4 regions of the Inquilinus sp. CA228 genome follow, and region 2 is predicted to be linked to each of the others. Evidence: riboswitches for the same ligand, from Rfam matches in the RefSeq annotation. Region 2 holds a riboswitch; each other region holds the start of a gene.

Evidence for each region. Region 2 has a riboswitch for cobalamin ahead of ACTOWL_RS34990 (aromatic ring-hydroxylating oxygenase subunit alpha). Riboswitches for the same ligand answer to the same signal wherever they lie in the genome.
Region 1: it holds a riboswitch for cobalamin, as region 2 does, so the genes downstream of both, cobU (bifunctional adenosylcobinamide kinase/adenosylcobinamide-phosphate guanylyltransferase) here and ACTOWL_RS34990 (aromatic ring-hydroxylating oxygenase subunit alpha) in region 2, are expected to answer to the same signal.
Region 3: it holds a riboswitch for cobalamin, as region 2 does, so the genes downstream of both, ACTOWL_RS10925 (ribonucleoside-diphosphate reductase subunit alpha) here and ACTOWL_RS34990 (aromatic ring-hydroxylating oxygenase subunit alpha) in region 2, are expected to answer to the same signal.
Region 4: it holds a riboswitch for cobalamin, as region 2 does, so the genes downstream of both, metE (5-methyltetrahydropteroyltriglutamate--homocysteine S-methyltransferase) here and ACTOWL_RS34990 (aromatic ring-hydroxylating oxygenase subunit alpha) in region 2, are expected to answer to the same signal.

The regions. Positions count from the first base shown of each region.
Region 1 is NZ_JBQJIK010000016.1:94,091-101,420, reverse strand. Features, by position in the region: gene glcF (glycolate oxidase subunit GlcF) at 1-1,154, shown strand, start outside; gene ACTOWL_RS10270 (FAD-binding oxidoreductase) at 1,168-2,682, shown strand; gene ACTOWL_RS10265 (acyl-CoA desaturase) at 2,867-4,036, shown strand; cobalamin riboswitch at 4,078-4,288, shown strand; gene cobU (bifunctional adenosylcobinamide kinase/adenosylcobinamide-phosphate guanylyltransferase) at 4,408-4,932, shown strand; gene cobW (cobalamin biosynthesis protein CobW) at 4,942-5,970, shown strand; gene cobN (cobaltochelatase subunit CobN) at 5,970-7,330, shown strand, end outside.
Region 2 is NZ_JBQJIK010000111.1:10,586-17,915, reverse strand. Features, by position in the region: gene ACTOWL_RS34990 (aromatic ring-hydroxylating oxygenase subunit alpha) at 1-953, opposite strand, end outside; cobalamin riboswitch at 1,072-1,284, opposite strand; gene ACTOWL_RS34985 (haloacid dehalogenase type II) at 1,464-2,186, shown strand; gene ACTOWL_RS34980 (Lrp/AsnC family transcriptional regulator) at 2,216-2,704, shown strand; gene ACTOWL_RS34975 (NAD-glutamate dehydrogenase) at 2,793-7,330, opposite strand, start outside.
Region 3 is NZ_JBQJIK010000018.1:21,345-28,674, reverse strand. Features, by position in the region: gene ACTOWL_RS10935 (LysR family transcriptional regulator) at 1-557, opposite strand, end outside; gene ACTOWL_RS10930 (GMC family oxidoreductase) at 651-2,261, shown strand; gene ACTOWL_RS10925 (ribonucleoside-diphosphate reductase subunit alpha) at 2,295-5,210, opposite strand; cobalamin riboswitch at 5,322-5,514, opposite strand; gene ACTOWL_RS10920 (acetoacetate decarboxylase family protein) at 5,660-6,277, shown strand; gene ACTOWL_RS10915 (hypothetical protein) at 6,240-6,425, opposite strand; gene ACTOWL_RS10910 (hypothetical protein) at 6,687-7,330, shown strand, end outside.
Region 4 is NZ_JBQJIK010000055.1:47,588-54,917, reverse strand. Features, by position in the region: cobalamin riboswitch at 752-963, shown strand; gene metE (5-methyltetrahydropteroyltriglutamate--homocysteine S-methyltransferase) at 1,071-3,422, shown strand; gene ACTOWL_RS25250 (CGNR zinc finger domain-containing protein) at 3,450-4,073, opposite strand; gene ACTOWL_RS25245 (alpha/beta fold hydrolase) at 4,216-4,890, shown strand; gene ACTOWL_RS25240 (alpha/beta fold hydrolase) at 4,975-5,826, shown strand; gene ACTOWL_RS25235 (SDR family oxidoreductase) at 5,850-6,614, shown strand; gene ACTOWL_RS25230 (haloacid dehalogenase type II) at 6,644-7,330, shown strand, end outside.

The DNA of each region.
Region 1 (7,330 bases), on a different contig from region 2:
ACCTCGACCGCTGCCTGTCGTGCCTGTCCTGCGTGACGACCTGCGCGGTGAAGGTCGATTACGCCCATCTGATCGACATCGCCCGCAACCATATCGAGAAGACCTTCCGGCGTCCCTGGTCCGACCGCCTGCTGCGCGGCCTGCTGGCGCGGACGCTGCCCTATCCCGGTCGGTTCCTGGCCGCGCTGCGCCTGGCGTCGCTGGCACAGCCGTTCGCCGGCGCGATGCCGGGGCGGCGGCGCGGGCTCCTGGCCTTGGCGAAGGCGCGGCCGGCGAGACCGGGCCTGCTGGCGCCGGCGGCCTATCCCGCCCAGGGCGAGCGGCGGCTGCGCGTGGCGCTGCTCGCCGGCTGCGCGCAGCAGGCCCTGGACCGCGAGGTCAACGCCGCCACGATCCGCGTGCTGCAGCGGCATGGCTGCGAGGTCGTCGTCGCGGCCGGTGCCGGCTGCTGCGGCGCGCTGCCGCTGCATATGGGCCGCGAGGTACAGGCGAAGTCGCTGGCGGCGGCGACTGTTGCCGCCTGGTCCGGCCTGCTCGACCGCGGCCTCGACGCCGTGGTCGTCAACGCCTCCGGCTGCGGCACCACGGTGAAGGATTACGGCCATCTGCTCGGGACGGACCCGGCGCGGCGCATCGGCGCCCTGGCGCGCGACGTCACCGAGATCCTGGCGCAGCTCGGCCTGCAGGCGACCGGCGGGATGAAGCCGTACCGTGTGGCCTATCACGACGCCTGCTCGCTGCAGCACGGGCAGCGGGTGACCGAGCCGCCGCGGCAACTGCTGCGGCAGGCAGGCTTCGCCGTGCTCGACGTGCCGGAGAAGCATTTCTGCTGCGGCTCCGCCGGCACCTACAACCTGCTGCAGCCCGACATCGCCGATGCGCTGGGCCGGCGCAAGGCGGCGCATGTCGAGGGCGTCGACCCCGACATCGTCGCCGCCGGCAATCTCGGCTGCATCGTGCAGATCGCCCGGTTTTCCGCGGTGCCTGTGGTTCACACGGTCGAGCTGCTCGACTGGGCGACCGGCGGACCCGAACCGGGCGATGTGCGGAGCCGACCCCTGAGGGAGCCGGCTCCGGTCGTTGCAACCGTCGAGACGGACGCAACGCCCGCCGCACCGGGTGGAGCGCCGTCCGGCAATCCGGGATTCTGGTGAAGGGGGGATGATCATGGCTTCCGAAGCATTCTTCTCCGAGATCGGCAGCGTGCTGGGCGCCGACGGCGTCAACCGGTCCGAAGAGACCATCCGCCGCTACGGCGAGAACACCATGCCGGGCGGCGATGTGCGGCCGGCGGGCGTGGTCACTCCGCGCTCCACCGCCGAGGTGCAGGCGATCGTGCGGGCGGCCAACACGCATGGCGTGCCGCTCTATCCGGTGAGCACCGGCTACAATATCGGCCTCGGCTCGCGCTCCGCGCCGCGCTCGGGCCAGGTCGTGGTCGATCTCGGCCACCGCATGAACCGGATTCTCGAGATCGACGAGACGCTGGCCTTCGCCGTGGTCGAGCCCGGCGTCAGCTACCAGGCGCTTTACGACGAGCTGGTCCGCCGCGGCGACCGGCTGATGCTCGACGTCACCTCCGGCCCGCCGCAGGGCGGCATGATCGGCAACGCCCTCGACAAGGGCGCCGGCTACACGCCGTATTTCGACCATTTCGGCTTCGCCTGCGGCCTCGAGATCGTGCTCGGCACCGGCGAGATCCTGCGCACCGGTGACGGCGCGCTGGATGCCGACACCCTGGCCAACTGGCACGTCTCGAAATACTCCTTCGGGCCGATCCTCGACGGCCTGTTCGCGCAGTCGAACTACGGCATCGTCACCCGCATGGGCGTCTGGCTGCTGCCGCGCCCGCCCGCTGTGCGGTCGTTCCACTTCACCTTCCCGGAGGATGACGACCTGGCGGAGGTCGTCGATCTGTGCCGGCCGATGAAGCTGTCGAATTTCGTGCCGACGCTGTTCCGGGTGGCGAACGACCTCTACCTCTGCGGCTCGGAGGGCGAGAGCCCGGAATACCAGGCGTCCGGCGGCAAGCGGTCGATCTCGGACGAGGGTCGCCGCGCCTTGCGCGAGCGGCATGGACTCGGCGCCTGGACCGTGTCCGGCGCCTTCTACGGCCCCAGCGCGGCCGCGCTGGAGCCGATGGTCCAGCGCGTGCGCGACCATTTCGGGCGCAGCGGCAAGGCCCGCTACATCGAGCATGCCGATGCCGGCGCGATCCCGCCGCTGCAGGTCGCCATCAACGCCTTTTCTGGCATCCCGAGCCTGGGCGAGCTCGGCCTGCTGAAATGGCGGCCGGGCGGCGGCAACCTTTGGTTCCTACCGGGCACGCCGATGGACGGCAAGGTCGCCAACGAGTTCCAGCAGCTGTGCCGCGGCATCTGCGAAGCCCATGGCATGGACTACATGGCGATGAATGTCTGCGGGCCGCGCTTCGCCCGCGGGCTGCATGTGCTGACCTTCAACCGCGAGGATGCCGGCGAGTGCGCCCGCGCCGATGCCTGCTACCGCGCAATGTCCGAGGCGGTGGCGGGGCGTGGCGTCTTTGTCGGGCGGGCTCCGGTCCAGTATCACGACTTCCATATGGCGCAGGCCATGCCCGCCTACCGCGATGTCTGCAACGGTGTGAAGCGGGCCCTCGATCCGAATGGTGTCATCGCGCCGGGGCGGTACGGGATCGGCTGACGGGCGGTCCGTCCGCCGGTTGACCGGCTGATCCTGCTGGCGGCGCTGGTGATCACCGTCTACGCTCAGCGCCTGCGGACGGTGCGCGGCGCTACGTCCGCTTGACGGCGCTGCGCCGATCCTTATCTAGGGGACGCCCGACGCCCCCTCGTCGGGGTCGATGCACCATTAGATGACGGAGCCCATGGCCACCTCGCAGACCGGTCCGGCCGCGCCTACGGACGACCACGAGGACATCCTGTATCCGGAGGCGGGCCCGTTCGTCCTGCTCCATCTCGCCAGCTTCGCAGCGATCTGGACCGGCGTCACCTGGCAATCCCTGGTGATCTGCGTGGTCCTGTATTTCCTGCGCATCTTCGCGATCGGGGCCGGCTACCACCGCTATTTCGCCCATCGCGCCTATTCCACCGGCCGGGTGTTCCAGTTCATCCTGGCCTTCCTGTCGCAGAGCACGGCGCAGAAGAGCACGCTGTGGTGGGCCGCCAAGCACCGGCACCACCACCTCCATTCCGACACCGGGCAGGACGTGCATTCGCCCCGGCACCGGGGCTTCGTCTATGCCCATCTCGGCTGGATCTTCTCGACCCGCCACCGCACCACGGATCTGAGCAAGATCGCCGATTTCGCGCGCTATCCCGAGCTGATGCTGCTGCACAAATACGAGCTGACCCCGGCCGTCATCCTGGCGGCGATCACCTTCCTGATCGGCGGTTGGCCCGGGCTGGTGGTCGGCTTCGTCTGGAGCACGGTGCTGGTCTATCACGGCACCTTCTGCATCAATTCCCTGGCCCATGTGCATGGCCGCAAGCGCTATGTCACCGGCGACGATTCCCGCAACAACTGGCTGCTCGCCCTGATGACCATGGGCGAGGGCTGGCACAACAACCACCACGCCTATCAGAGCAGTGTGCGCCAGGGCTTCAGGTGGTGGGAGGTCGACCCGACCTTCTACATCCTGAAAGTCCTGTCCTGGTGCGGCGTGGTCTGGAACCTCAAAACTCCGCCCGAGGCCGTGCTGCGCAACGAGCAGCGCCTCGGCAGCAAGATCATCGAGCGCGCGGCGGCCGAGCTGGCGGCGAGCTTCCCGACGGAGCGGATCGCGGCGGCGCTGCACGAGGCGCTGGCCCACGCCCATGCGCCGACCCTGGCCGACCTCCGTGACGCCCTGGCGACGGCGCAGCACAAGACCGTGGACCTGCTGGCCAAGGCGCATCTCCCGAGCTTCCCGACGCGGGACGAGGTCCGGTTGCGGGCGGCGGCGATGTTCGCGAAGTCCCGGTCGATGGAGGACATCGTCGAGCGGGCCCATCGCCTGGTCCTGGAAGCCGTCGGCCGGCGCCTCGCCGCGGCCTGAGCCGCGCCATCGATTGACCACCCGTCCCGCGCCGCCTACTGTGCCGCCATCGCGCAGCCGGTTCCCCGAAGGCGGACGCCAGAGGGGTGAAAAGGGAACGCGGGACGGTCTGTCCTTTCAGGCCTGATCCGCGGCTGCCCCCGCAACTGTAGGCGGCGAGCCCACCTCCGACAGCCACTGGCCGATGGCCGGGAAGGCGGAGGCAGGCGATGACCCGCGAGCCAGGAGACCTGCCGGCGAGGCGATGCGTGCGAACCGCCGGGCGGGGTGAACCGGTGGCGCGGGATGCGCGGCGCCTGCGGGCACCGTCTCCGGCGTCCAAGCCCTGTCCGGCCGAGCGAAGGGCGAGGGCGTGTTGCATCGACCAATCCATGGCTGAGCTGGCGGCGGCGACGCTGGTGCTGGGCGGCGCCCGGTCGGGCAAGAGCCGCCATGCCGAGGCGCTGGTCGAGAGCCAGCCCGGCGACTGCGTCTACCTCGCCACCGCCGAGGCCTGGGATGCCGAGATGGTGGAGCGGATCTCCCGCCACCAGGCGCAGCGCGGCTCGCGCTGGCGCACGGTCGAGGCGCCGCTGGATCTGGTCGAGACGCTTGGCCAGGTGGCAGGCCCCGGCCGCGCCGTGCTGGTCGACTGCCTGACCCTCTGGCTGTCCAATCTCATGCATGCCGACCGCGACATCGCCGCCGAGACCGATCGGCTGGTGCGCTGGCTCGCCGCGCCCCCGGGCCCGGTGGTGCTGGTGTCGAACGAGGTCGGGCTCGGCATCGTCCCCGACAACGCCCTGGCCCGCGCCTTCCGCGACCATGCCGGGCGCCTGCACCAGGCCGTGGCCGCCGCCGTGCCCAAGGTCGTCTTCGTCGCTGCCGGCCTTCCCCTGACCCTGAAATCCGCCTGAAGGATCCCCATGCCCGCAAAGATTCCGGCCACCGTTATCACCGGCTTCCTCGGCGCCGGCAAGACCACGCTGATCCGCCACCTGCTGCAGACCGCGAATGGCCGCCGGCTGGCCCTGATCATCAACGAGTTCGGCGATGTCGGCGTGGATGGCGACCTGCTGCGCAGCTGCGGCGACGCCACCTGCCGCGAGGAGGATGTGGTGGAGCTGGCCAATGGCTGCATCTGCTGCACCGTGGCCGACGACTTCATCCCGACCATCGAGAAGCTGCTGAACCGCGCCGAGCCGCCGGAGCACATCGTGATCGAGACCAGCGGCCTGGCCCTGCCCAAGCCCCTGGTCAAGGCCTTCGGCTGGCCGGAGATCCGCACCCGGGTGACGGTCGACGGCGTCATCACCGTGATCGACGGCGCCGCCATGTCGGAGGGCCGTTTCGCGCCGGACGAGGAGGCCTTGGCGGCCCAGCGCGCCGCCGATGAGGCGCTGGACCATGACAGCCCGCTGGAGGAGCTGTTCGAGGACCAGCTGGCCTGCGCCGACATGGTGATCCTGAATAAGACCGACCTGCTGGACGACGACTCGCTATCCGCCGTCTCCACCGATCTCGCCGCCCAGCTGCGGCCGGGGGTGAAGGTGGTCAAGGCCCGGCACGGCGCCATCGACGCCGCGGTGCTGCTGGGCCTCGGCGCCGCGGCCGAGGACGACCTGGCGGCGCGTCCCTCGCATCACGATGCGGAGGAGGAGCACGACCACGATGATTTCGAGAGCTTCCATGTCGACCTCGGCACGGTGGTCGACCCGGACGCCCTGGCGCGCAAGCTGAAGCCGGTGATCGAGGCGCACGACATCCTGCGGCTGAAGGGCTTCGCTGCGGTCGAGGGCAAGCCGATGCGGCTGGTGGTGCAGGCGGTCGGCGGCCGCATCCAGCATTATTACGACCGCGCCTGGCGCACCGACGAGGCCCGCGGCACCACCCTGGTGGTGATCGGCGAGCGCGGCCTCGACCGCGCCGCCATCACCGCGGCGCTGGCGGCCTGATGCATCTCCTCGCCACCAGGCCGGGCAGCATCGCCGACGGGTCGGAGGCGGTCGATCTGGGCCAGAGCCCGGGCGACATCGTCGTCCTGACCGCGGCGGACACCGAGCTCGCCTGCCTGTCGGCGGCACGGTCCGGCTTCGGCGAGGAGTTTCCGCGACTGCGCCTGGCCAACCTGCTGCAGCTCGGCCACAACCTGTCGGTCGACACCTATGTCGACGATGTGGTCAGCCGGGCGAAGCTGGTGGTGGTGCGCCTGCTGGGCGGGGCCGGCTATTGGCGCTATGGCATCGAGCAGGTGCACGCCGCCTGCCGGCGCGAGGGCATCGCGCTGGCCGTGCTGCCGGGTGACGACAAGCCGGATGCCGATCTCGACGACCTCTCGACATTGCCGGCGGAGGCGAGGGGGCGGCTGTGGCGGTATCTGGTCGAGGGCGGCATCGAGAACGCCCGCAGCTTCCTGGCCTATGCCGCCACCCTGGCCGGCCACGACCTGCCCTGGGCCGAGCCCCGGCCGCTGCTGCGCGCCGGCCTGTACTGGCCCGACCTGCGGCACCCGTCCTATGCCGAGATCGCCGGGCGCTGGCAGGACGGCGCCCCCGTCATCGGCCTCGTCTTCTACCGCGCCCTGGTGCAGGCCGGGAACCTGGCGCCGGTCGATGCGCTGGCGGCGGCGCTGCGGCAGCGCGGGCTGAACCCGCTGCCGATCTTCGTCTCCAGCCTCAAGGACGCGGTCTCGGCCGAGCTGGTGGCGGAAGCCTTCGCCCGCCACCCGCCGGCGGTGATTCTGAACGCAACCAGCTTCGCCGTCTCCAGCCCCGGCGGCCCGGCCCAGCCGACGCCCTTCGACGCGGCGGACTGCCCCGTCCTGCAGGTGGTGTTCGCCGGCGGCGGCGAGGCGGCGTGGCGCGACGGCACGCGCGGGCTGTCGGCCCAGGATCTGGCGATGAATGTCGCCCTGACCGAGATCGACGGACGGGTGCTGACCCGCGCCGTGTCCTTCAAGTCGGAGGCGCGCTGGGATCCCCTGACCGAATGCACCGTGGTGTCCTACCGCCCGGTGCCCGACCGGATCGATTTCACCGCCAACCTCGCCGCCGCCTGGGCCGGGCTGCGCCGCACGCCTCCGGCCGGGCGCAAGGTCGCGCTGGTCCTGGCCAACTACCCGAACCGCGACGGCAGGCTCGGCAACGGCGTCGGCCTCGACACCCCGGCCGGAACCGTCGAGGTGCTGCGCGCCCTGGCCGCCGCCGGCTACCGGGTCGAGGACGTCCCGGCCGATGCCACCGCCCTGATGGCCCGGGTCTCCGCCGGCCCGACCAATGCGCTGGAGGGCCGGGCCGGCCGCTCCGGCGGCGTCTC
Region 2 (7,330 bases):
AGGATGCGGAAGCTCAGCGCGTGGTCGGCCAGCAGGTGGTTCCAGCTGTTCGGGTAGTGGTACAGCAGCATCGAACCGAGCTTGGTGGTCGGGAACTCGGCCAGCAGGCGGCTCACCGCGGGCTGGCCGCTCATGGTCATCGAATGGGCGTCGTTGATGAACGGCACCCGCATCACCCGGTACTGCATGTCGTCCGAGATCTGGTAGCGGCTGGGCAGGCCGATCGCCTCGCAGCTCTGCCAGTGCTCGAGGATGGCGGGATTCTCCTCCATCCCCTGCTGGCCGCTGGTCAGGGTCGGCTGGTCGGAGAAGACGCGGCACAGCTCCGGATGGTTGGCGGAGCAGTGGTAGCATTCGCGGTTGTTCTCCATCACCAGCTTCCAGTTGCCGCGCTCGATGATGGTCGAGCTGTGGGCGACCTTGGCCTCGGCCAGGAAATGCGGCGCCATATAGGGCTCGACCATGCGCCGGAACGGCTCGAAGTCGCGCGGCTGCTCGGCCAGCGAGATGAAGATCCAGCCGCCGACCTCGTGGCACGCCACCGGCTTCAGCCCGAACTGCGCCGGGTCGATGTCGTCCATCATGTCGCGGGCGAAGATCAGCTTGCCCTCGAGGTCGTAGGTCCACTGGTGATAGGGGCAGACCAGCCGCGGGCGCGAGCCGCGCTCGTCGGTGCACAGGCGCGAGCCGCGGTGGCGGCAGACATTGTGGAAGGCGCGGATGGCGCGGTCGCGGCCGCGCACCACGATCACCGGATATTCGCCGATCTGCACGGTCAGGAAATCACCCGGCCGGGTCACCTCGCAGGCATGGCCGATGAACAGCCAGTCCTTGTAGAAGATGTGCTCCAGATCCAGCGCGAGATAGGCGGGGCTGGTGTAGAAATCCCGCTTCAGGCTGAAGCCCGGTGCACGGGACAGCAGATCCATCAACATGGCCGAACGCGCTTCCATACCCGATCTTCTCCTATGGGCACGGTCGCAGATGTGGCTTCCGGGTACGCGCCCCCGAGGACCGGCGACCGAACCGGACCCTCGCGAACATGCCCGCCGACCGCCCACCGCGATCATCGAGACAAACTCCTTCGAGGCTGGTTTCCGGGCTCCGGCGGGCTTCTTGGCCGGTGCGGCGCCTTCCCGGATCGCTCCAGTGGCCCCTGCCGCACCTTACACCGCCGTTACCGTTGCGGGGGCAGCGCCGGGTTCACACCGGCTTCCCAATTCTCCGATCCGCCGCTGCTCTGTTCCACAGCATCGGACCGGCACCTCTTGGCGGCGATCATGGCGCGACTCCGCGGCCCCGCACGCTCCAGAGCCGACACGCCATGACGCGGCTGCGACACGGCATTTTCTGCTGCGGCATGGCCGCGCTGCGCCAGCGCCTGCCGCGGCACGGCGCGATTGCGCAGCCCCTGCCGCCGCCGCCGGCGCATCCTCGGGGGCATCGATACCGGAGGACGCACCATGAATCTGACCGATTTCAAGATCCTGACCTTCGACTGCTACGGCACGCTGATCGACTGGGAGACCGGCATGGTCAACGCGCTGGCGCCGCTGACCGCCCGCGCCAAGCAACCGCTGACCCGCGACCGGATCCTGGAGGCGCATGCCCGCCATGAATCGGCGCAGCAGCGCTGGACCCCGGCGCGTCGCTACAGCGAGCTGCTGGCGATCGTCTACAAGCGCCTGGCCGAGGAATGGGGCGTGGCGGCGAGTTGGGAGGAGGCGCTGGCCTATGGCCGCTCGATCAAGGACTGGCCGGCTTTCGCCGACACCGCCGGCGCGCTGCAGTACCTGAAGAAGTACTACAAGCTGGCGATCCTCTCGAATGTCGACAATGCCAGCTTCGCCCTCAGCAACGTCCGGCTGCAGGTCGAGTTCGACGCCGTCTTCACCGCCGAGGACATCGGCAGCTACAAGCCGGCGTCGCGCAACTTCGACTACATGCTGGAGAAGCTGGGCGGCATGGGCATCGCCCCGGGCGAGGTTCTGCACACGGCGGAGAGCCTGTTCCACGACCACGAGCCGGCGACGGCGGCGGGCCTGGCCACCTGCTGGATCCACCGCCGTCATGCCGAGGGCGGCTTCGGCGCCACCATGAAGCCGGCGACCGAGCCCAAGGTCGATTTCCGCTTCACCAGCATGGCGGAACTGGCCAAAGCTCATCAGGAAGCCTTGCGCGGTTAAATCCCGCGGCCGATCGGACGAGGGGAAGGATGGCGCCGAAGCTGGACCGGATCGACATCGCCATCCTGGCCCGGCTGCAGGCCGATGGGCGGATCACCAACGCCGCGCTGGCGGAGGCGGTCGGCCTGTCGCCCAGCCCCTGCCTGCAGCGGGTGAAGCGGCTGGAGGCGGCGGGCTATATCGCCGGCTACGGCGCCCGCATCGCTTTGGCCAGGCTGACCGAGACCGTGACGGTGTTCACCGAGGTGACGCTGAGCGACCACCGGCGCGAGGACTTCATCCGCTTCGAGGCCGGGCTGGCCACGGTCGAGGAGCTGCTGGAGTGCCACATGGTCAGCGGCGGCTACGACTACCTGCTGCGCTTCCTGACCCGCAGCATCGCCCATTACCAGCAGGTGATGGAGGCGCTGCTGGACCGGCGCCTCGGCATCGAGAAGTACTTCAGCTACATCGTCATCAAGTCGCCGATCCTGCGCCAGGCCGCCCCGCTGCAGAAGCTGCTGCGGGAAAACGAGTAGGTTGGGTTCGCTTTGGCGAACCCAACACCGGTCCCGTCGCGCGATGTTGGGTTCGCGAACGCGAACCCAACCTACGTCCGACGGCTGCCTATCCCGTCGCCAGGCCGCGCAAATTGCGGTTGGCGACGGCCAGCATCGACAGGTCGACCTGGTCCAGCGCCTTCAGCTCCGACACCAGCTGGTCGATCCGGTCCACCGGGGCGCGGCGATGGTCGACCCAGGCCTCGACCGCCGCCGCCCCGGCAGCGCCCGCCGGCGCGTCCTGCAGCGCGCGCACCGCCAGGTCGGCCTGCAGCGTGTACAGGTCGTCGACGATCGCCCCCACCGCCTGCTTCTGCCAGTGGTTGGTCGCCGGCATCCGGTACGCGCCGTCGCGCAGCCAGGCCAGGCCCAGCCGGCGGCCGGTCTCGAAATAGACCGACGCCACCTCGCTGACGCCGCGCCCGGCCTGGTCGGCAATGCGGATGATGTCCAGCCCCGCCGCCCACAGGTTCAGCCGGGCGACACGGCGCGCCAGCTCCTCCGGGAAGCCGGCCTCGACGAAGCCCTGGGCGCGGGCGTCGATCACGGCGCGGGCGTCGTCGAAGATCGCGGCGTCCAGCTGGCTCTCCAGCTCGGCCAGGCCGGGCTTGAGATGCGCCACGTCCTGGCTGATGTTCAGGCCGCGGCCCTGCTGCCGCAGGATCCAGGCGACACAGCGCTCGATCAGCCGCCGGGTCGCCAGCATGGCGCGGATCTGGGCCTGGGCCTGGGCCTTGTTGTCCAGCGCCTCGACCGCCGCCCAGATGTCGCGCAGGCCGAAGCCGTCGCGCACGATCAGATAGGCGCGGGCGATGTCGGCCACGCCCATGCCGGTCTTGTCCACCAGCTCGGAGACGAAGGTGGCGCCGACCCGGTTCACCATGCTGTTGGTGACGTGGGTGGCCACGATCTCGCGCCGCAGCCGGTGCTGCGCGATGGCGTCCTTGAAGCGCTCGCGCAGCGCCGTCGGGAAGTACAGCACCAGGTCGTCGACCAGGGCCGGGTCGTCCGGCAGGTCGCTGGCCAGCAGCGCGTCGTAGATGGTGATCTTGGCATAGGCCAGGATCACCGCCTGCTCCGGCCGGGTCAGCCCCTCGCGGTTGCCGGAGCGCTGGGTCAGATCCTCATCGGTCGGCAGCATCTCGATCACGCGGTCGAGCTTGCCGGCCTTCTCCAGCCCGCGCATGAAGCGGGCCTGCTGGTCCAGCAGCTCGAAGCCTTCGCCGACCGCGAGCGACAGCGCCTGGCTCTGCAGGTAGTTGTCGCGCAGCACCAGATGGCCGACCTCCTCGGTCATGCTCTCCAGCACCACGTTGCGCTGCTTCAGCGTCAGGTCGCCGGCCTGGACCACGGCGCCCAGCAGGATCTTGATGTTGACCTCGTGGTCCGAGGTGTCGACGCCGGCCGAGTTGTCGATGAAGTCGGTGTTCAGCTTGCCGCCCGAGCCGCCGGCGCCGATGCGGGCGAATTCGATGCGGCCGAACTGGGTGACGCCGAGATTGGCGCCCTCGCCGATCACCCGGGCGCGGACGTCGCGGCCGTTGATGCGCAGCGCGTCATTCGCCTTGTCGCCGACATCGGCGTGGCTCTCGCGGCTGCTCTTCACATAGGTGCCGATGCCGCCGAACCACAGCAGGTCGACCTGGGCCCGCAGCATCGCCTGCATCAGTTCGTTCGGCGGCACCGTCTCGCGCTCGATGCCGAAGCGGGCGCGGATTTCGGGCGACAGCTTGACCGACTTGGCGCGGCGCTCATAGACCGCGCCGCCGGGCGACAGCTTCGCCGCATCGTACTGGTCCCAGGAGCCGCGGCCGAGGTCGAACAGCCGCTTGCGCTCGGCGAAGCTGGTCGCCGCGTCCGGGTCCGGGTCGACGAAGATGTGCAGGTGGTTGAAGGCGCCGAACAGGCGGATGTGCTCGGACAGGATCATGCCGTTGCCGAACACGTCGCCCGACATGTCGCCGACGCCGACGCAGGTGAAGTCCTGGGCCTGGATGTCGGTGCCGAGCTCGCGGAAATGCCGCTTCACCGATTCCCAGGCGCCGCGGGCGGTGATGCCCATCTTCTTGTGGTCGTAGCCGGCCGAGCCGCCGGAGGCGAAGGCATCGTCGAGCCAGAAGCCGTAATCCTGGCTGACGCCGTTGGCGATGTCGGAGAAGGTGGCCGTGCCCTTGTCGGCCGCGACGACGAGGTACGGATCGTCCTCGTCATGCCGGACGACGCGCTCCGGATGCGTGGTCTCGCCGCCGACGATGGTGTCGGTGATGTCGAGCATCCCGCGCATCAGGATCTTGTAGCATTCGACGCCTTCGGCCTGGAACGCCTCGCGCCCGGCCGCGGCCGCCGGCGGCCGCTTCAAGACGAAGCCGCCCTTCGAGCCGACCGGCACGATGACGGTGTTCTTCACCATCTGCGCCTTCATCAGCCCCAGGATCTCGGTGCGGAAATCCTCGCGCCGGTCGGACCAGCGGATGCCGCCGCGGGCGACCTTGCCGCCGCGCAGGTGCACGCCCTCCATGCGCGGGCTGTAGACGAAGATCTCGCGCCAGGGCCGCGGCAGCGGCAGCTCCTCGAGCGACAGGCTGTCCAGCTTCAGCGACAGGTAGGATTTCGGCCGGCCCTGGTCGTCGGCCTGGAAGTAGTTGGTGCGCAGAGTCGACCGCACCAGGTTCAGGTAGCGGCGGAGGATGCGGTCCTCGTCCAGGTTGGTCACCGCGTCCAGCGCGTGCTCGATCTCGACCAGCATGCCGCGGATCGCCACCTCGCGGTCGCCGGTCAGCTCCGGGTCGAAGCGGGTGGCGAACATGCGGACGATGGCGCGCGTCGTCTCCGGATGCGCCACCAGCGTGTCCTCGATCGTCTCCTGGCTGAAGGCGAAGCGGGCCTGGCGCAGGAACTTGGCATAGGCGCGCAGGAGCGTGATCGACCGCCAGTCGAGCCCGCCGGCCAGCACCAGCCGGTTCAGCCGGTCGTCCTCCATGTCGCCGGTCCAGATCCGCTCGAAGGCGGTCTGGAACACGGCCTTCAGGCGGTTCAGGTCGATCGGGTCGCCGCTGCGGCTGCGCATCTCGAAATCATGGATCCAGACCGGCCCGTGGGCCTGGCCGATCGCTTGGATGCTGACCTCGGTCGGGAGCTCCGACACCACCTTGAAGCCGAGATGCTCCAGCATCGGCAGCACGTCGGACAGCGGCACCGGCGTGCCGCGGTGGTACAGCTTGAAGCGCAGCTCGTGCGGCGCCGCCTCGATCGGGCGGAACAGGTGCAGCCCGATCTCGCCGTCCTCGTCGATCTCCTCGATCCGCTCGATGTCGACGATCGCCGCCGCCGGCGTGGTCTCCTCGCGGTAGCCGGCCGGGAACGCCTCGGCGTAGCGGCGCAGCAGGATCAGCCCCTGCTCCTCGCCCTTGGTCTCGACCAGCGCCGACTGCAGCAGGTCGGACCAGCTGCGCCCGGCCTCGACCAGCCGCTCCTCGATCACGTCGACCGGCTCGCCAGGATCACTTCCAGGGGTGCCGGCGCCCGCCTCGGTCTTGATCAGGAAGTGGACGCGGGCATGCGCCCCTTCGGACATCTGGGTGGTGAAGGCCGTGACCGCGCCGCCATAGGCCTTCTGCAGGATCTTCTGGATGCGGTAGCGCAGGTCGGTGTTGTAGCGGTCGCGCGGCACGTAGACGAGGCAGGAGACGAAGCGCCCGAACGGGTCGCGGCGCACGAACAGCGCCGTGCGCTGGCGTTCCTGCAGGTGCAGGACGCCCATGCCGATGTCGAGCAGCTGCTCCTCGGAGATCTGGAACAGCTCGTCGCGCGGATAGGTGTCGAGGATATGGCCCAGCGCCTTGCCGTCATGGCTGCGCGGGTCCATCCCGGCGCGCGCCAGGGTGCGGCTGACCTTGGCCCGCAGATAGGGGATGTCGCGGGCGCTGCGGCTGTAGGCGACCGAGGTGAACAGGCCGACGAACATGTGGTCGCCCTTCACCTCGCCGGCCTCGTCGAAGATCTTGATGGTGAAGACGTCGAGATGCACCGGCCGGTGCACCGTCGCCTTCAGGCTGGCCTTGGTGACGGTCAGCGGCGCCGTGCTGCGCAGCATCGACTGCGCCTCTTCCGACATCCGGTCGTAGCGGCGGGCGCCGTCGAACACCGAGACCTCGGCCTGGCGCAGGATGCCCAGGCCGCTGTCCGGCACGATCGCGATCTCGAGCCCGTCCTCGCTGCGGGCGAAGTCGTAGCGGCGATAGCCCAGGAAGGTGAAATGGTCGTCCTCGAGCCATTCCAGGAAGGCGATGATCTCGCGCGTCTCGCCGGGGTCGACCGGCAGCGCCTTGTGGTCGAGCTCCTCGAGCACGCTGCGGATCTGCTGCCGCATCGCGCCCCAATCCTCGACCGCGGCGCGGACATCGGCCAGCACGCCGCGCAGCGTCGCCGCGATCCGGTCGAGCGTCGCCTGGTCGGTGCGCTCGTCGACCTGGACATGCATGAAGCTCTCGGCCGCCACCCCTTCGCCAAGTTGGCCTTCGGGCGCCGTGGCCGGGTCCTGCACGTCGGTCAGCCGGCCCTGGGCGTCGCGGGTCACGGCCAGGATCGGATGCACCACCAGATGCA
Region 3 (7,330 bases), on a different contig from region 2:
AGATCCTGCCGGGCCCGGACCGGCGGGGCCTTGGCGAGATAGCCGGCCTCGCCATAGATCCCGAGGTCGTACTCGGTCAGCCGCTCGGTCTGGAAGCGGCCCCGGGCCGGCGGCGCCAGCGTCACCGAAAGGTCGCCCTCGCGCTGCGACAGCGACAGGATCTGCGAGACGGTGACCAGCTCGATCGTCAACTGCGGATAGGCTGAGGTGAATTCGCCCAGATGCCTGGCGAGGAAGTGGTTGCCGAAGCCGTCGGGCGTGGCCAGGCGGATCTTGCCGACCAGCCCCGCCTGCGGCCGCCCCAGGGCCTCCGTCGCCTCCCGGGCCGCCGCCTCGACCCGTTCGGCATGCGGCAGCAGCTCGGCGCCGGCCGGGGTCAGCATGTAGCCGACCGGGCTGCGGTGGAACAGCGCCGATCCCAGGGCATGCTCCAGCGCGGCGACGCGCCGGCTGACCGTGGCATGGTCGCTGCCGATGGCGCGGGCCGCGCCGCTCAGCGTGCCATGCCGCGCCACCTCGACGAAGAAGCTGAGGTCATTCCAATCGTAGCGACGCATGCTGTTCATAATCGCACAGGCCCTTGGGGAACATTCCCGTATTGCTGATCAGATTCTCCCAGTAATGCAACGGTCAGCAACGGGAGGATGGCGATGGCCGGCGATCAGGAGTTCGATTTCATCGTCGTGGGCGGCGGTTCGGCCGGCTGCGTGCTGGCCAACCGCCTGTCCGCGAGCGGGCGGTATCGGGTGGCGCTGGTCGAGGGCGGCGGACGCGACGACTGGATCTGGTTCCACATCCCCGTCGGCTATCTCTTCGCCATCGGCAATCCGCGGTCGGACTGGCTGTTCCGGACCGAGCCCGTCCCCGGCCTCAACGGCCGCGATCTCGCCTATCCCCGCGGCAAGGTGCTCGGCGGCTGCTCCGCGATCAACGCCATGATCTACATGCGCGGCCAGGCCGCGGATTACGACGGCTGGCGCCAGCGGGGCCTGGTCGGCTGGGGCTGGGACGACGTGCTGCCCGTCTTCCGCAAGCACGAGGACCATTGGCGCGGCGCCGACGCGCTGCACGGCGCCGGCGGGGAGTGGCGGGTGGACCGGCCGCGGCTGCGCTGGCAGGTCCTGGATTCGTTCATCGGCGCGGCGGAGCAGGCCGGGATCCCGCGGTCGGCCGATTTCAACACCGGCAGCAACGAGGGCTGCGGCTATTTCGACGTCAACCAGAAGCGGGGCCGGCGCTGGAGTGCCGCGCGGGGATTCCTGCAGCCGGCGCTGAAACGGCAGAATCTCTCGGTCTTCACCCGGGCGCTCGCCGAGCGGATCATCATCGAGGACGGGCGGGCGACCGGCGTCGTTCTGCGCCAGGACGGACAGGAGCGTCGGCTGCGGGCGCGGGCGGAGGTCATCGTCTCGACCGGCGCGGTGGCGACGCCCGCCCTGCTGGAGCGATCGGGCATCGGCGACGGGGAGCGGCTGCGGCAGCTCGGGATCGAGGTCGTGCGCCACCTGCCCGGAATCGGCGAGAACCTGCAGGACCACCTGCAGCTTCGGCCGATCTTCAAGGTCGCCAATGTCCCGACGCTGAACATGCAATACCGGTCGCTGCTGCGCCGCGGCCTGATGGGGGCCGAATACGCCCTGCTGCGGCGCGGGGCGATGACCATGGCGCCGTCGCAGCTCGGCGCCTTCACCCGCTCGGCGGCGCAGTACGAGACACCCAATCTGCAGATGCACATCCAGCCGCTGTCGCTCGACAAGTTCGGCGACAGCATGCATCCGTTCCCGGCGATCACCACCAGCGTGTGCAATCTCCGCCCCGGCAGCCGCGGCTCGATCCATGCGCGGTCGAGCGACCCCGCGGCCCCGCCCGTCATCGCACCCAATTATCTGGCAACGGCGGAGGACCGCCAGGTCGCGGCCGATTCGATCCGAATCGTCCGGCGCATCATGCAGCAGCCGGCCATGGCCCGGTATTCGCCGGAGGAGCTGCGGCCCGGCCCGGAACTGACGTCGGACGCGCAGCTGACCGCGGCGGCGGGGGATGTCGGCACCACCATCTTCCACCCGGTCGGGACCACCAGGATGGGCGTCGACGGCGATCCGATGGCCGTCGTCGACGGCTGCCTGCGGGTCCGGGGCGTCGCCGGTCTGCGGGTGGTCGATGCGTCGGTCATGCCGACGATCACCTCGGGCAACACCAACTCCCCCACCATCATGATCGCGGACAAGGGCGCGGCGATGATCCTCGACGCGGCGCGCTGAGACGCCGGCCCGGCCGAGGATCTGCCGGAACCGCTACTGGCAGGCCTCGCAGGTCGGGTCGTCGATCGGGCAGACCATCGGCGCCCCGTCGGTCAGCGTCAGTTCCTCCGCGGCTGGGGCCGGCGCAGGGGCCGCAACCGGCGCCGGGGCGGAGACGGCGGTGAGCTTGCCGTCGGTGCCCTTCAGCGTCGACTTCTCGACATGGGTCGCGCTCATCGCCCGCAGATAGTAGGTGGTCTTCAGCCCGCGCTTCCAGGCCAGGCGGTACAGCGTGTCCAGCTTCCGGCCGTTCGGGTTGGCGATGTAGAGGTTCAGCGACTGGGCCTGGTCGATCCATTTCTGGCGCCGCGCCGCCGCCTCGACCAGCCAGGAGGCGTCGATCTCGAAGGCGGTGGCGTAGAGCGCCTTCAGGTCGTCCGGCACCCGGTCGATGGCGCCGAGGCTGCCGTCGAAATACTTCAGGTCCGAGATCATCACCTCGTCCCACAGGCCGAGCGCCTTGAGGTCGCGGACCAGGCCGGGATTCACCACCGTGAAGTCGCCCGACATGTTGGCCTTGACGTAGAGGTTGCGGAACGCCGGCTCGATCGACTGGGCGACGCCGCAGATGTTGGAGATGGTCGCCGTCGGCGCGATCGCCATGGTGTTGGAGTTGCGCATGCCGATGGTGCGCACCTGCTCGCGCAGCTCGCTCCAGTCGAGAGCCGCGGAGCGGTCGAGGTCGAGCACGCCGTCGCGCGCCTCGGCCAGCAGCTCGATAGAGTCGATCGGCAGGATGCCCCGGCTCCACAGCGAGCCGTCGAAGGACGGGTAGCGCCCGCGCTCCGCCGCCAGGTCGACCGAGGCGGAGATGGCGTGGAAGCTGATCACCTCCATGCTCTCATCGGCGAAGCGCACCGCGGCGTCGGATGCGACCGGCAGGCGCAGCGCCTGCAGCGCGTCCTGGAAGCCCATAATGCCGAGCCCGACCGGACGGTGCCGCAGGTTGGACCGGCGCGCCTCGGGGATGGTGTAGAAGTTGATGTCGATGACGTTGTCGAGCATCCGCATCGCGGTGCGGATGGTCCGCTCCAGCCGCGCCCGGTCGAGGCCAGGGCTTCCGTTAGAATTGGCGCCGATGTGGTTGGCGAGGTTGATCGAGCCGAGGTTGCAGACCGCGACCTCGTCATCCGAGGTGTTCAGCGTGATCTCGGTGCACAGGTTCGAGGAGTGCACGACGCCGACATGGCCCTGCGGCGAGCGGATGTTGCAGGGGTCCTTGAAGGTCACCCAGGGGTGGCCGGTCTCGAACAGCATGGTCAGCATGCGCCGCCACAGGTCGAGGGCGCGGACCTGCCTGTGCACGCGGATCTCGCCGCACACGGCCTTCGCCTCATAGGCCTCGTAGGCGGTCTTGAACGCCGGGCCGTACAAATCGTGCAGGTCGGGCACCTCGTCCGGCGAGAACAGGGTCCAGGGACCGTCGGCCTCGACCCGCTGCAGGAACAGGTCCGGCACCCAGTTGGCGGTGTTCATGTCATGGGTGCGGCGGCGGTCGTCGCCGGTGTTCTTGCGCAGGTCGAGGAATTCCTCGATGTCGACGTGCCAGGTCTCGAGATAGGCGCAGACCGCGCCCTTGCGCTTGCCGCCCTGGTTCACCGCGATGGCGGTGTCGTTGGCGACCTTCAGGAACGGCACGACGCCCTGCGACTGGCCGTTGGTGCCGCGGATATGGGCGCCCAGGCCACGCACGCGGGTCCAGGAATTGCCGAGGCCGCCGGCGTATTTCGACAGCAGCGCGTTGTCCTTGACCGCCTTGAAGATGCCGTCCAGGTCGTCCGCCACCGAGGTCAGGAAGCAGGAGGACAGCTGCGGCCGCGGCGTGCCGGCGTTGAACAGCGTCGGCGTCGAGCACATGAAGTCGAAGGAGGAGATCAGGTCGTAGAACTCGATCGCCCGCGCCTCGCGGTCGATCTCGCGCGCGGCCAGCCCCATGGCGACGCGCATGAAGAAGGCCTGCGGCAGCTCGAAGCGGATGCCCCCGGTCTGCAGGAAGTAGCGGTCATACAGCGTCTGCAGCCCGAGGAATTGGAACTGCAGGTCGCGCTCCGGCTTCAGCGCGGCGGACAGCCTCGCCAGGTCGTAGCGCGCCAGCTCCGGATCCAGCAGGTCGACCGCGATGCCCTTCTTCACATAGGCCGGGAAGTACTCGGCGTAGCCCTGCACCATCTCGGCATGGGTGGCGCGGGTCGGCCGGCCATGGACGAAGCTCAGCGCCTCATGCCGCAGCAGGTCCAGCAGCAGCCGGGCGCTGACCTGGCTGTAGTTCGGCTCGGTCTCGATCAGGGTGCGGGCCGCCATGATCGGTGCCAGCGCCAGCTCGGCCTCGCTGATGCCGTCATAGAGGTTGCGCCGGGTCTCGGCCAGGACTGGCCCGGCGGCGACATCGTCCAGGCCGGCGCAGGCCTCCTCGACCAGCCGGACCAGCCGCGCCTGGTCGAGCGGCGCGCGGCTGCCGTCGGCCGCGGTGACATGGAGCGCCGGCGCCACCGGCGAGGATTCGGTCTTGGCCGCGGCGGCGGCGCGCTCGCGCGACCGCTCGTCGCGATACAGCACATAGGCGCGGGCGACCTTGTGGTGCTCGCCGCGCATCAGGGCCAGCTCGACCTGGTCCTGGACCTCCTCGATGTGGAAGGTGCGGCCGTGGTCGGCGCGGCGGGCCAGGGCGCCGACGATCTGGCCGGTCAGCCCCTCGACGATGTCGTGCACCCGGCGCGAGGCGGCGGCCCCGGCGCCCTCGACCGCCAGGAAGGCCTTGGTCAGCGCCACCGAGATCTTGGATTCGTCGAAGGCGGTGACGGCGCCGTTGCGGCGGATCACCTGGTAGGCCGGCTCGGCAGACGCGCGGGGCGCCGCCGGGATGGCGGGTGCGCCGGCGAGCGCGCGGTCGGATTCCTGGATGGCTGACATCGGCAAACCCCATGATCGTATTGGGGCTTGGGCCGAAGATGCGGAGTCGGCAACGCACCGGCAAGCCGGCGCGTCTCGCTCATCGCACCGCCGGGACACCCCGCCCGAGGACGCACTACGCAATCACGGACCGGTCTCCTGGCTCGCGGTCGGCGGCCCCTCCGTCTCGCCTTCCCGGCGGGTCTCTCCGCCAGTGACTCAAGACGACGGAAGGTCCTTCCGCTTACAGTTGCGGGGGCAGCCCCGGCTTTGCCGTCAAGCGGCGCACCGGATTCCCTGTAGCGCCCGTGATGTCTAGATATTGACGTCTTTGTGACGGTCGACGTCAATACCTAGTTGGTGCCGTCGCAAACTTCGCAATCCAAGTTCGTTTTCGGCTCCCCGGATGCAATCCCGGAATCGCCGCTTCCCACCCTGCGCACCACGCGCCGGGTTATGCTGCAAAGGTCATGACCGACGCCCTCTACCCTCCCCCGCCCTGGCGGCTGCGCGGCACGGTGCAGGCGGCGCTGTGGCGGGTACCGCGGGCGGCGCTGCCGGGGCCGCTGCCGGCCGGCGCCGGGCCGCTGGGCTGGGGCCGGAGCGCGCTGCTGGCGACCGTGCGGGCGGAGTGGCAGCCGGGCGGCGACCTGGCTTATGCCGAGCTGGTGGTCGCCGTGCCGGTGCGGCTGGGGCGCCGGATCGGCGTCACCATCACCGCCGCCTGGGTCGACAGCCCCGCCGCGCTGGCCGGCGGCCGGGCGCTGTGGGCGATCCCGAAACGGCTGGGCCGGTTCGAGGCCGCAGTGGGGCGGACCGAGCTGACCGACGCGCAGGGGCTGGTGGCAACCTTCACCGACCGGCCGGGACGCGCCCTGCCGCTGCGCCTGCCGATCCCGCTGCGGGTGCTGCAGCCGGACGGGGCCGGTGTCCGGATCACGCGGGCCGCCGCCACCGGCCGCGGCCGGCCGCGCCTCGGCGGCCTCGACTGGGAGTTTCCGCCGGACGGGCCGCTGGCGCTGCTGGCCGGACGGCGGCCGTTCCTCGCCCTCACGCTGGCAGACGCCGAGGCGCGGTTCGGGCTGTGACCGACCGGCCCGCCGGATCGGCGCAGTCCGGCTGCGGCGGCTCGACCCAGAAGGGCAGGTCGGCCAACTCGCGCGGGGTCATGCGCAGCAGCGCCTCGGCGCCGTCGGTCTGGCGCCGGCGGTCTCGGCGCCGGAAGAAGAGCATCATCGCAGCCTCCAGATCTTCTCCAAGAGATAGGTCCGCCGAACGGCCGGTGGGATGGACAGTGTCTCCTCGGAGATGGAGAAAATCTCCATAGGCCGGCGGTCGCATTCTCCAGCCGCCGGGCTTCGCCCGAACGGAATTGGAAAGGACTGGAAACCTTCCGGCGTGACAGGGGTTGTCACATCACCGTCATCCCGGAGGCGAGATCCGGGCGCGCAAGAAGAACAGTCATATCCAGGCCGCATTTTGCAGAGGGGGAATGCGATGCTCGGTCCGGTGACGCGCACGCCGTCCACGCAGTGGCGGACGAACAACCCGAACGGCCTCAATTTCGGCCTCGCCGTCGACCGCGCCCGGCAGCAGCCGCCGGTGCTGCCGGTCGAGGCGCCGACGCAGGCCGATCCGGCCGCCGGCGCGCTGCCCGCCCCGTTCCAGCCCGGCGCCAAGCCGCTCGGCGTCGCCGAGTTCCCGGTCGAGCAGGGCTGGCCGTTCCGGATCTACATCCAGAAGGCCGGCCTCCCGCCCTGCGACAACGACGCGCTGCACGCCCAGCTGCCGGCGACGCCGAAGCTCGACCCCCTGCCCTTCGGCAACCGCCCGGCCGCGGCGCCCGACGCCGACCGCAAGCTGCAGGCGGACGACATCGTCACCGTGCTCGACGAGACCCGGCTCGATTATCTGAGCCAGCAGCGGCAACTGCTGGCCAAGGCGTCGGACGCCAAGCTGTCGCCCTATGAGCGGCAGCAGGCCAAGGACGACCTGGCGGCGGTGATCGGCCAGGAGATCGACTACGCCGCGACCGAGCAGAGCGCGCCGGATTTCGACGCGCTGGTGCAGCCGATCGCGATCCGGGCGCCCGACGACCCGGTGTTCCGGGAGGCGATCCAGGCCGCCAAGACGCAGAAGCA
Region 4 (7,330 bases), on a different contig from region 2:
TCCAACGCGCCTGCACAGGTCCGCGAAGGGCGGAAAGCGGACTAAAGGAGGGGAGCGGCGCCACCACAACTCTCGGCCGCAAGCGTGAATAGGGGTCATGCGGCGCTGTCTCCCAAGTAGACGAAGGCGGATTCCCCCTTTGCCGCCATTCGATAACATGGCAGAATAAAAGCATCTCGTGACTCGATTAGGCGCGTTTGGCGGAGCCTAGGCTAAGCAGGCCAAATATTCCCCCCGAGATATCATGGCGGAACTTGTGATGGACAGCAAAAATTCTGCTGACGATCAGGGAAAGAGGAAATGGAGGTGGTATTACATAATACCAATATTTATGTTCATTATTCCGATTTGCGTAACAGGCTTCGTAAATAGACACGAGGGTGACTTCGAAGCACAGAATTTGGCATTCTTGTTTGGGAAATTCGCTATAATTCTCGTATTATTGATTTTTGTTTTTATGTTTTTTTGGGACAAGTACCGAAAATCGTAAACGGTTAGTCGAGCTTTAGTCTGTCTGATGACTCCGCAAGAGGAAGCCGAAGCCGGCGATGTGCGGAGTTCAGTTGTGTTTGTGGGTAAGGCTCAACGTGGCATATGCCACCCCTCTTGGAGGCCAGTTGGACCAGCGATCGTCCGCTCAGGATCGAATGCGGACCGCCTATCGTGCACCGACGGTCCAGCTGCAGGCCAATTCGAGCATAGAAACATAAAGATGTTTTTATGTATCTCTTGACGCCCCGCCCCCGTATCGCCAGAGTCGGCCGGTCGTGGTTCTCCGGGCCCCTTGGGCGCCGGAGCTAAGAGGGAATCCGGTGGGCCGCGAGGCGATGCCGGAGCTGCCCCCGCAACTGTGAGCGGCGAGCCGAGGTCCATTCCGAGTCACTGGAGCCGCAAGGCCCCGGGAAGGCCGGACCGAGGCGACGACCCGCAAGCCAGGAGACCTGCCGCGACACCATAACGTCCCTGGGCGGGGTGTCCCGGTGGTGCGCTCGCGATTCCGCCGGCGCCCGTCGTCCGTGGATCGCGCACGCGTCGCTCGGCCTTTGCCTCCAGATCTGGAGTCCAAGCCGATGTCTGTTTCTTCCGTTCCTATCAGCCCCCTGGCTGTCGCCACGCTCGGCACGCCGCGGATCGGTCCGCGCCGCGAGCTGAAGTCGGCCCTCGAGAGCTTCTGGTCGGGCAAGTCCGACGAGACGGCGTTGCAGGAGACGGCGGCCGCGCTGCGCGCCGCCAACTGGGCGCGCCAGCACGCGCTCGGCGTCACCGTGATCCCGTCGAACGACTTCTCGTTCTACGACCAGGTGCTGGACATCAGCGTCATGGTCGGGGCCATTCCCGCCGCCTATGGCTGGGCCGGCGGCCCGGTGCCGCTGGCCACCTATTTCGCCATGGCGCGCGGGTCTCAGGCCGATGTCGGCGACGCCGCCTGCGGCCATGGCCACGACCATGGCCATGGCGTGCCGGCCCAGGAGATGACCAAGTGGTTCGATACCAACTACCACTACATGGTGCCTGAATTCGCCGAGGGGCAGCGCTTCGCCCTGTCCTCGCTGAAGCCGGTCGAGGAGTACCGCGAGGCCAAGGCGCTGGGCTACCGGACGCGCCCCGTGCTGCTCGGGCCGGTGACCTTCCTCAAGCTCGGCAAGAGCCACGGCTCCATGCCGGACCCGCTGGCGCTGCTGGACGGGCTGCTGCCGGTCTATGCCGAGGTGCTGCAGCGCCTGGCCGCCGAGGGGGCCGACTGGGTGCAGATCGACGAGCCTTGCCTGGTGCTGGACCTCGACGACGCCGACCGTGCCGCGCTGCGCCGGGCCTATGCCGCGCTGGCACAGGCGGCGCCGCAGCTGAAGATCATGGTTGCGGCCTATTTCGGCGGCCTCGGCGAGAACCTGGCGACGGCCGTGTCCCTGCCGGTGGCCGGGCTGCATCTCGACCTGGTGCGGGCGCCGAGCCAGCTTCCCGCCGCACTCGACAAGGCACCGCGCGAGCTGGTGCTGTCGCTCGGCGTGATCGACGGCCGCAACATCTGGCGTGCCGACCTGCCGGCGCTGCTGGGCTGGCTGGAGCCGATCGTCGCCGCCCGCGGCGCCGACCGGGTGCAGATCGCCCCGTCCTGCTCGCTGCTGCACGTGCCGATCGATCTGGAGCTGGAGAACGAGCTCGACGCCGACGTCAGGAGCTGGCTGGCCTTCGCCGTGCAGAAGATGGGCGAGCTGTCGGCGCTCGGCCGGGCCCTGGCGCAGGGCCGCGATGCGGTGGCCGAGGTGCTGGACGCCTCTGCCAAGGCGGCGGCCGCGCGCAAGACGTCGCCGAAGGTGCATGATTCCGCGGTGGCCGCCCGGATGGCGGCGGTGACGGCTGAGATGGCCCGGCGCGGCAACGTCTTCACGGCCCGGGCCGAGACCCAGCACCGGCGCTTCGGCCTGCCGCTGTTCCCGACCACCACGATCGGCTCCTTCCCGCAGACCGCCGAGGTCCGCCGCGCCCGCTCGGCCCATGCCAAGGGCGCGTTGACCGACGGCCAGTACGAGACCTTCCTGAAGGAGGAGACGGCGCGCACCATCCGCTGGCAGGAGGAGATCGGCCTCGACGTGCTGGTGCATGGCGAGTTCGAGCGCAACGACATGGTGCAGTATTTCGGCGAGCAGCTGGCCGGCTTCGCCTTCACCAGGCATGGCTGGGTGCAGTCCTACGGCTCGCGCTGCGTCCGGCCGCCGGTGCTGTATGGCGACGTGTCGCGTCCGCGCTCGATGACCGTCGGGTGGTGGAGCTATACCCAGTCGGTGACGGAGAAGCCGGTCAAGGGCATGCTGACCGGGCCGGTCACCATCCTGAACTGGTCCTTCGTGCGCGACGACCTGCCCCGCAGCGAGGCGTGCCGGCAGATCGCCCTGGCGATCCGGGACGAGGTGCTGGACCTGGAGGAGGCCGGCGCCGCGATGATCCAGATCGACGAGGCGGCGCTGCGCGAGGGCCTGCCGCTGCGCCGGTCCGACTGGAAGGCCTATCTGGACTGGGCGGTGGAGAGCTTCCGCCTGTGCGCCTCCGGCGTCCGGGACGAGACCCAGATCCACACCCATATGTGCTATTCGGAGTTCAACCAGATCATCGACGCCATCGCCGCGATGGATGCCGACGTGATCTCGATCGAGACCTCCCGCTCGACGATGGAGCTGCTCGACGCGTTCACGACCTACCGGTACCCGAACGAGATCGGGCCGGGCGTCTACGACATCCATTCGCCGCGGGTGCCGGAGGTGGAGGAAATCACGGCGCTGCTGCGGCTCGCCCGGCAGCGCCTGTCCGACCGGCAGATCTGGATCAACCCCGATTGCGGCCTGAAGACCCGCGGCTGGGCCGAGGTGCGGCCGGCCCTGGTCAACATGGTCGCGGCCGCGCGGCAGCTGCGCGAAGCTGCCTGATCGCGGGTGGGAGGGGCGGCGGAAGCGTCACCCCTCCCCCCTTTTCTCCTTCAGACGGTGGCGGTGGGCGGCCTGCTTCGCGCGGTTGCCGCACAGCGCCATGCTGCACCAGCGCCGGGCATGGCCGCGCGTGTGGTCGACGAACATCAGCGTGCAGACCGGCCCCTCGCACGCCTTGACGTGGGTGAAGTCCTCCTCGCAGACGAGCCTTGCCATCGCCTCGGCGATCGGCAGCAGCAGGCTGTCCGGCGAGCGCCAGCGCCGGAACGGGCCGAGCGCCAGCCCGCCGCCGCCCACGACGATCTGAGAGTAGCCCTCGTCCCGCTCCAGCAGCCGGTTCAGGGGCTGCAGGTCCTGCAGCGCATCCGCGGTCAGCGGGCGGCCTTTCCGGCTCTGGACGAAGCCCCGGAACCAGTCCCGCAGGCCGCGCGCCTGCGCCGCCACGCTGTCGAGCTCGCCCGGCATCGCCCGCTCCCGCATCTCCGCCAGGACGGTCTCCGGGACCATCCCGGCCTGCGCCAGCCAGGACAGCAGACCGTCACCGTCCGGCAGCCAGTCGACCGGGGTGTCGACCGGCGTCGCGATCGAGTTGAGGAAGTCCAGGCCGAGCGCGTCGGCGAGGAACATCGCGGGGGGCAGCTGGTGGCTCACTTCGGTCGGCCTCGAATGGGATCACCTTACCGATAAGTAACCTCTCAAATCCGCATTGACAAGTTATGACCATTTGACTCATAACCTCTTTAAATCAATTAAAGAGGTTATGATCATGGCCGGAGGGAGTTCCGAGGGACCGGTGACCATCGTCGCGGTCCATGGCGCCTGGGCGGACGGGTCGTCCTGGGGGCCGGTGATCCCGCCGCTGCAGCGGCGGGGCCTGGCCGTGCGGGCCGCGCCGCTGCCCCTGACCTCGCTGGCGGACGACGTCGCCGCCCTCGACCGCGTGCTGGAGCGGATCGACGGCCCGGTCGTGCTGGCCGGCCATGCCTATGCCGGCGCGGTCATCGCCTCCGCCCGCTCCGAGCAGGTCCGGTCCCTGGTGTTCGTCGCCGCGCTGGCCCCGGATGAGGGCGAGACCGTGCTGGACGTGTTCCTGCGCGCGGCCCCGCACCCTAAGGCGCCGCTTCTGGCCCCCGACCGGCACGGCGCCATCTGGCTGCCGGACGCGGCTTTCCCGGCCGCCTTCGCCCAGCACGCGCCGGCGGAATCCGCTGCGGTGCTGGCCGCGGTCCAGCGGCCGATCCACCTGCCCTGCATCACCACCCCGGTCGGCCGGCCGATGTGGCGGGACCGGCCCAGCTGGTTCCTGCTGGCCGAGGAGGACCGGATGATCGCGGCCGAGACCCAGCGCTTCATGGCAACGCGGATGGCGGCGACCTTGTGCACCGCCCCGGTCGACCACACGCCGATGGTGTCGGCGCCGGAGGTGGTGGTCGGCGTCCTCCTCGAGGCCGTCCGCGCCCTCTCCTGATCCTGCATTCGTAACTGATCATCAAATTTTTACCCGGTTATGAAGCGCCGGGTCGCCCAGCCCATTCGCCCACGGAGAACCGTCATGACTCAGATCCGCTACCGCCAGGCCGATGTCGACGGCTTCAAGATCTTCTACCGCGAGGCCGGCTCGCCCCGCGCCCCGAAGCTGCTGCTGCACGGCTTCCCGAGCTCCGGCCACATGTTCCGGGACCTGATCCCGCTGCTGGCCGACCGCTTCCATGTCGTGGCCCCGGACCTGCCGGGCTTCGGCCAGTCCGACATGCCGGACCGCGCCGCCTTCCGGTACAGCTTCGACGGCATCGCCCAGGTGATCGACCGGTTCACCGAGGTCATCGGCCTCAACCGCTATGCCGTGTATGTCTTCGACTACGGCGCCCCGACCGGCTTCCGGCTGGCGCTGCGGCACCCGGAGCGGATCGCCGCCATCATCTCGCAGAACGGCAACGCCTATGTCGAAGGGCTGAGCGACGGCTGGAACCCGATCCAGGCCTATTGGCAGGACCCGTCCGCGGCCAACCGCGAGGCCCTGCGCGCCATCCTGACGCCCGAGACCACGCGCTGGCAGTATGTGCACGGCGTGGCCGACGAGAGCTTGGTCTCGCCCGACGGATACACGCTGGACAGCCACTACATGGCCCGGCCGGGCGCCGACGACGTCCAGCTCGACCTGTTCCTCGACTACGCCAGCAACGTCGCGCTGTACCCGGAGTTCCAGGCGTATTTCCGCACCCACCGGCCGCTCTTCCTGGCGGTCTGGGGCCAGAACGACCCGTTCTTCCTGCCGCCGGGCGCCGAGGCGTTCAGGCGCGACCTGCCGGAGGCCGAGATCCGCTTCTTCGACACCGGCCACTTCGCCCTGGAGACGCATGCCCGCGAGATCGCGGACGCCATCCGCGTCTTCCTGGCCCCGTGACCCAGCACCAGGAAGCAGACACCATGTCCGTCGCCATCGTCACCGGCGCCAGCCAGGGCGTCGGCAGCGCCACCGCCATCCGCCTGGCGCAGGATTTCGACCAGGTCGCGCTGGTCGCCCGCAGCCGCGACAAGCTGGAGGACACGGCGGCGGCGGTGAAGGCCGCCGGCGCCGAGCCCCTGGTACTGGACCTCGATCTTTCCGAGCCCCCGGCGGCACAGGCGGTGGCCGACGCAACGCTGCAGGCCTTCGGCCGGATCGACGCGCTGTTGAACATCGCCGGCGCGGTGCCGCAGATCGACCTGTTCGACATGACCGACGCGCAGTGGGATGCCGGGCTGGCGCTGAAGCTGCACGGCGCCCGCCGGCTGACCGTCGCCGCCTGGCCGGCGCTGAAGGATTCCCGCGGATCGGTGGTGCTGATGTCCGGCAACTCGGCGCTGTTCCCGAAGGCGCCCTATGCCGCGGTGGGCACCATCAACGCCGCCATCGTCGCCCTGGCCAAGGCCTTCTCCGACCGCGGCATCGCCGACGGGGTGCAGGTCAACAGCGTCCTGCCCGGCCCGGTGATGACCGGCCGCCGCCAATCCTACCTGCACCACTGGGCGCCGCTGCACGGCCTGTCGGTGGAGGAGGCCACGGCGGCCTTCCCGAAGGAGGCCGGCATCGCCCGCTACGGCGAGCCTGAGGAGATCGCCGAGCTGATGGCCTTCCTGGTGTCGCCGGGCGCCCGGTGGATGACCGGGTCGGCGCTGCGCATGGATGGCGGCGAGGTCAAGTCGGTCTAGCGGCCGGTTTCTAGCAAGGAGTTCCCTTCGTGAGCGTGTTCACCTCTGTCGGCCGTCGCCCCGTCCTGGCGGGGATCGCGGCCGCGACCCTCGCGTCTGTCCTCAAGCCCGGCGTGGTCCGGGCCCAGGGAACCCCGAGGGCCCAGGCCCTCGACCGCGCGCCGGGCGTGCTGGTCTTCGACGTCGCCGAAAGCCTGCTCGACCTCCAGGCGCTGCGGCCCTTGTTCCAGCGGCTGTTCGGCGACGGTGCCGTGGTGGATGAGTGGTTCGGCCAGACCATCCTGTATTCGGAGACCGCCACCCTGACCGATACCTTCACGCCGTTCGGCCCGCTCGGCGCCGGGGTGCTGCGCATGCTGGGCCGCATCCACGGCGTCCCGGTCACCGACGCCGATGTCGCGGAGCTCGGCCGCGGCCTGGGCGCCCTGCCGCCCCACCCGGACGTCCCCGACAGCCTGCGCGTGCTGAAGGCAGCGGGCTATCGCCTGGTCACGCTGACCGACTCGCCGGCCATCCCCAGCCGCGGCCCGCTGCAGGCGGCGGGGCTGGCGGAGCTGTTCGAGCAGCAGCTCACCGCCGAGACGGTGCGCCGGTACAAGCCAGCCCGCGAGACCTACCAGATGGTCGCCCAGGCGACGGGCGTGGAGCTGTCCGATCTCTGCATGATCGCCGTACACCCCTGGGACCTGATCGGCGCCCGGGCGGCGGGCTGCTCG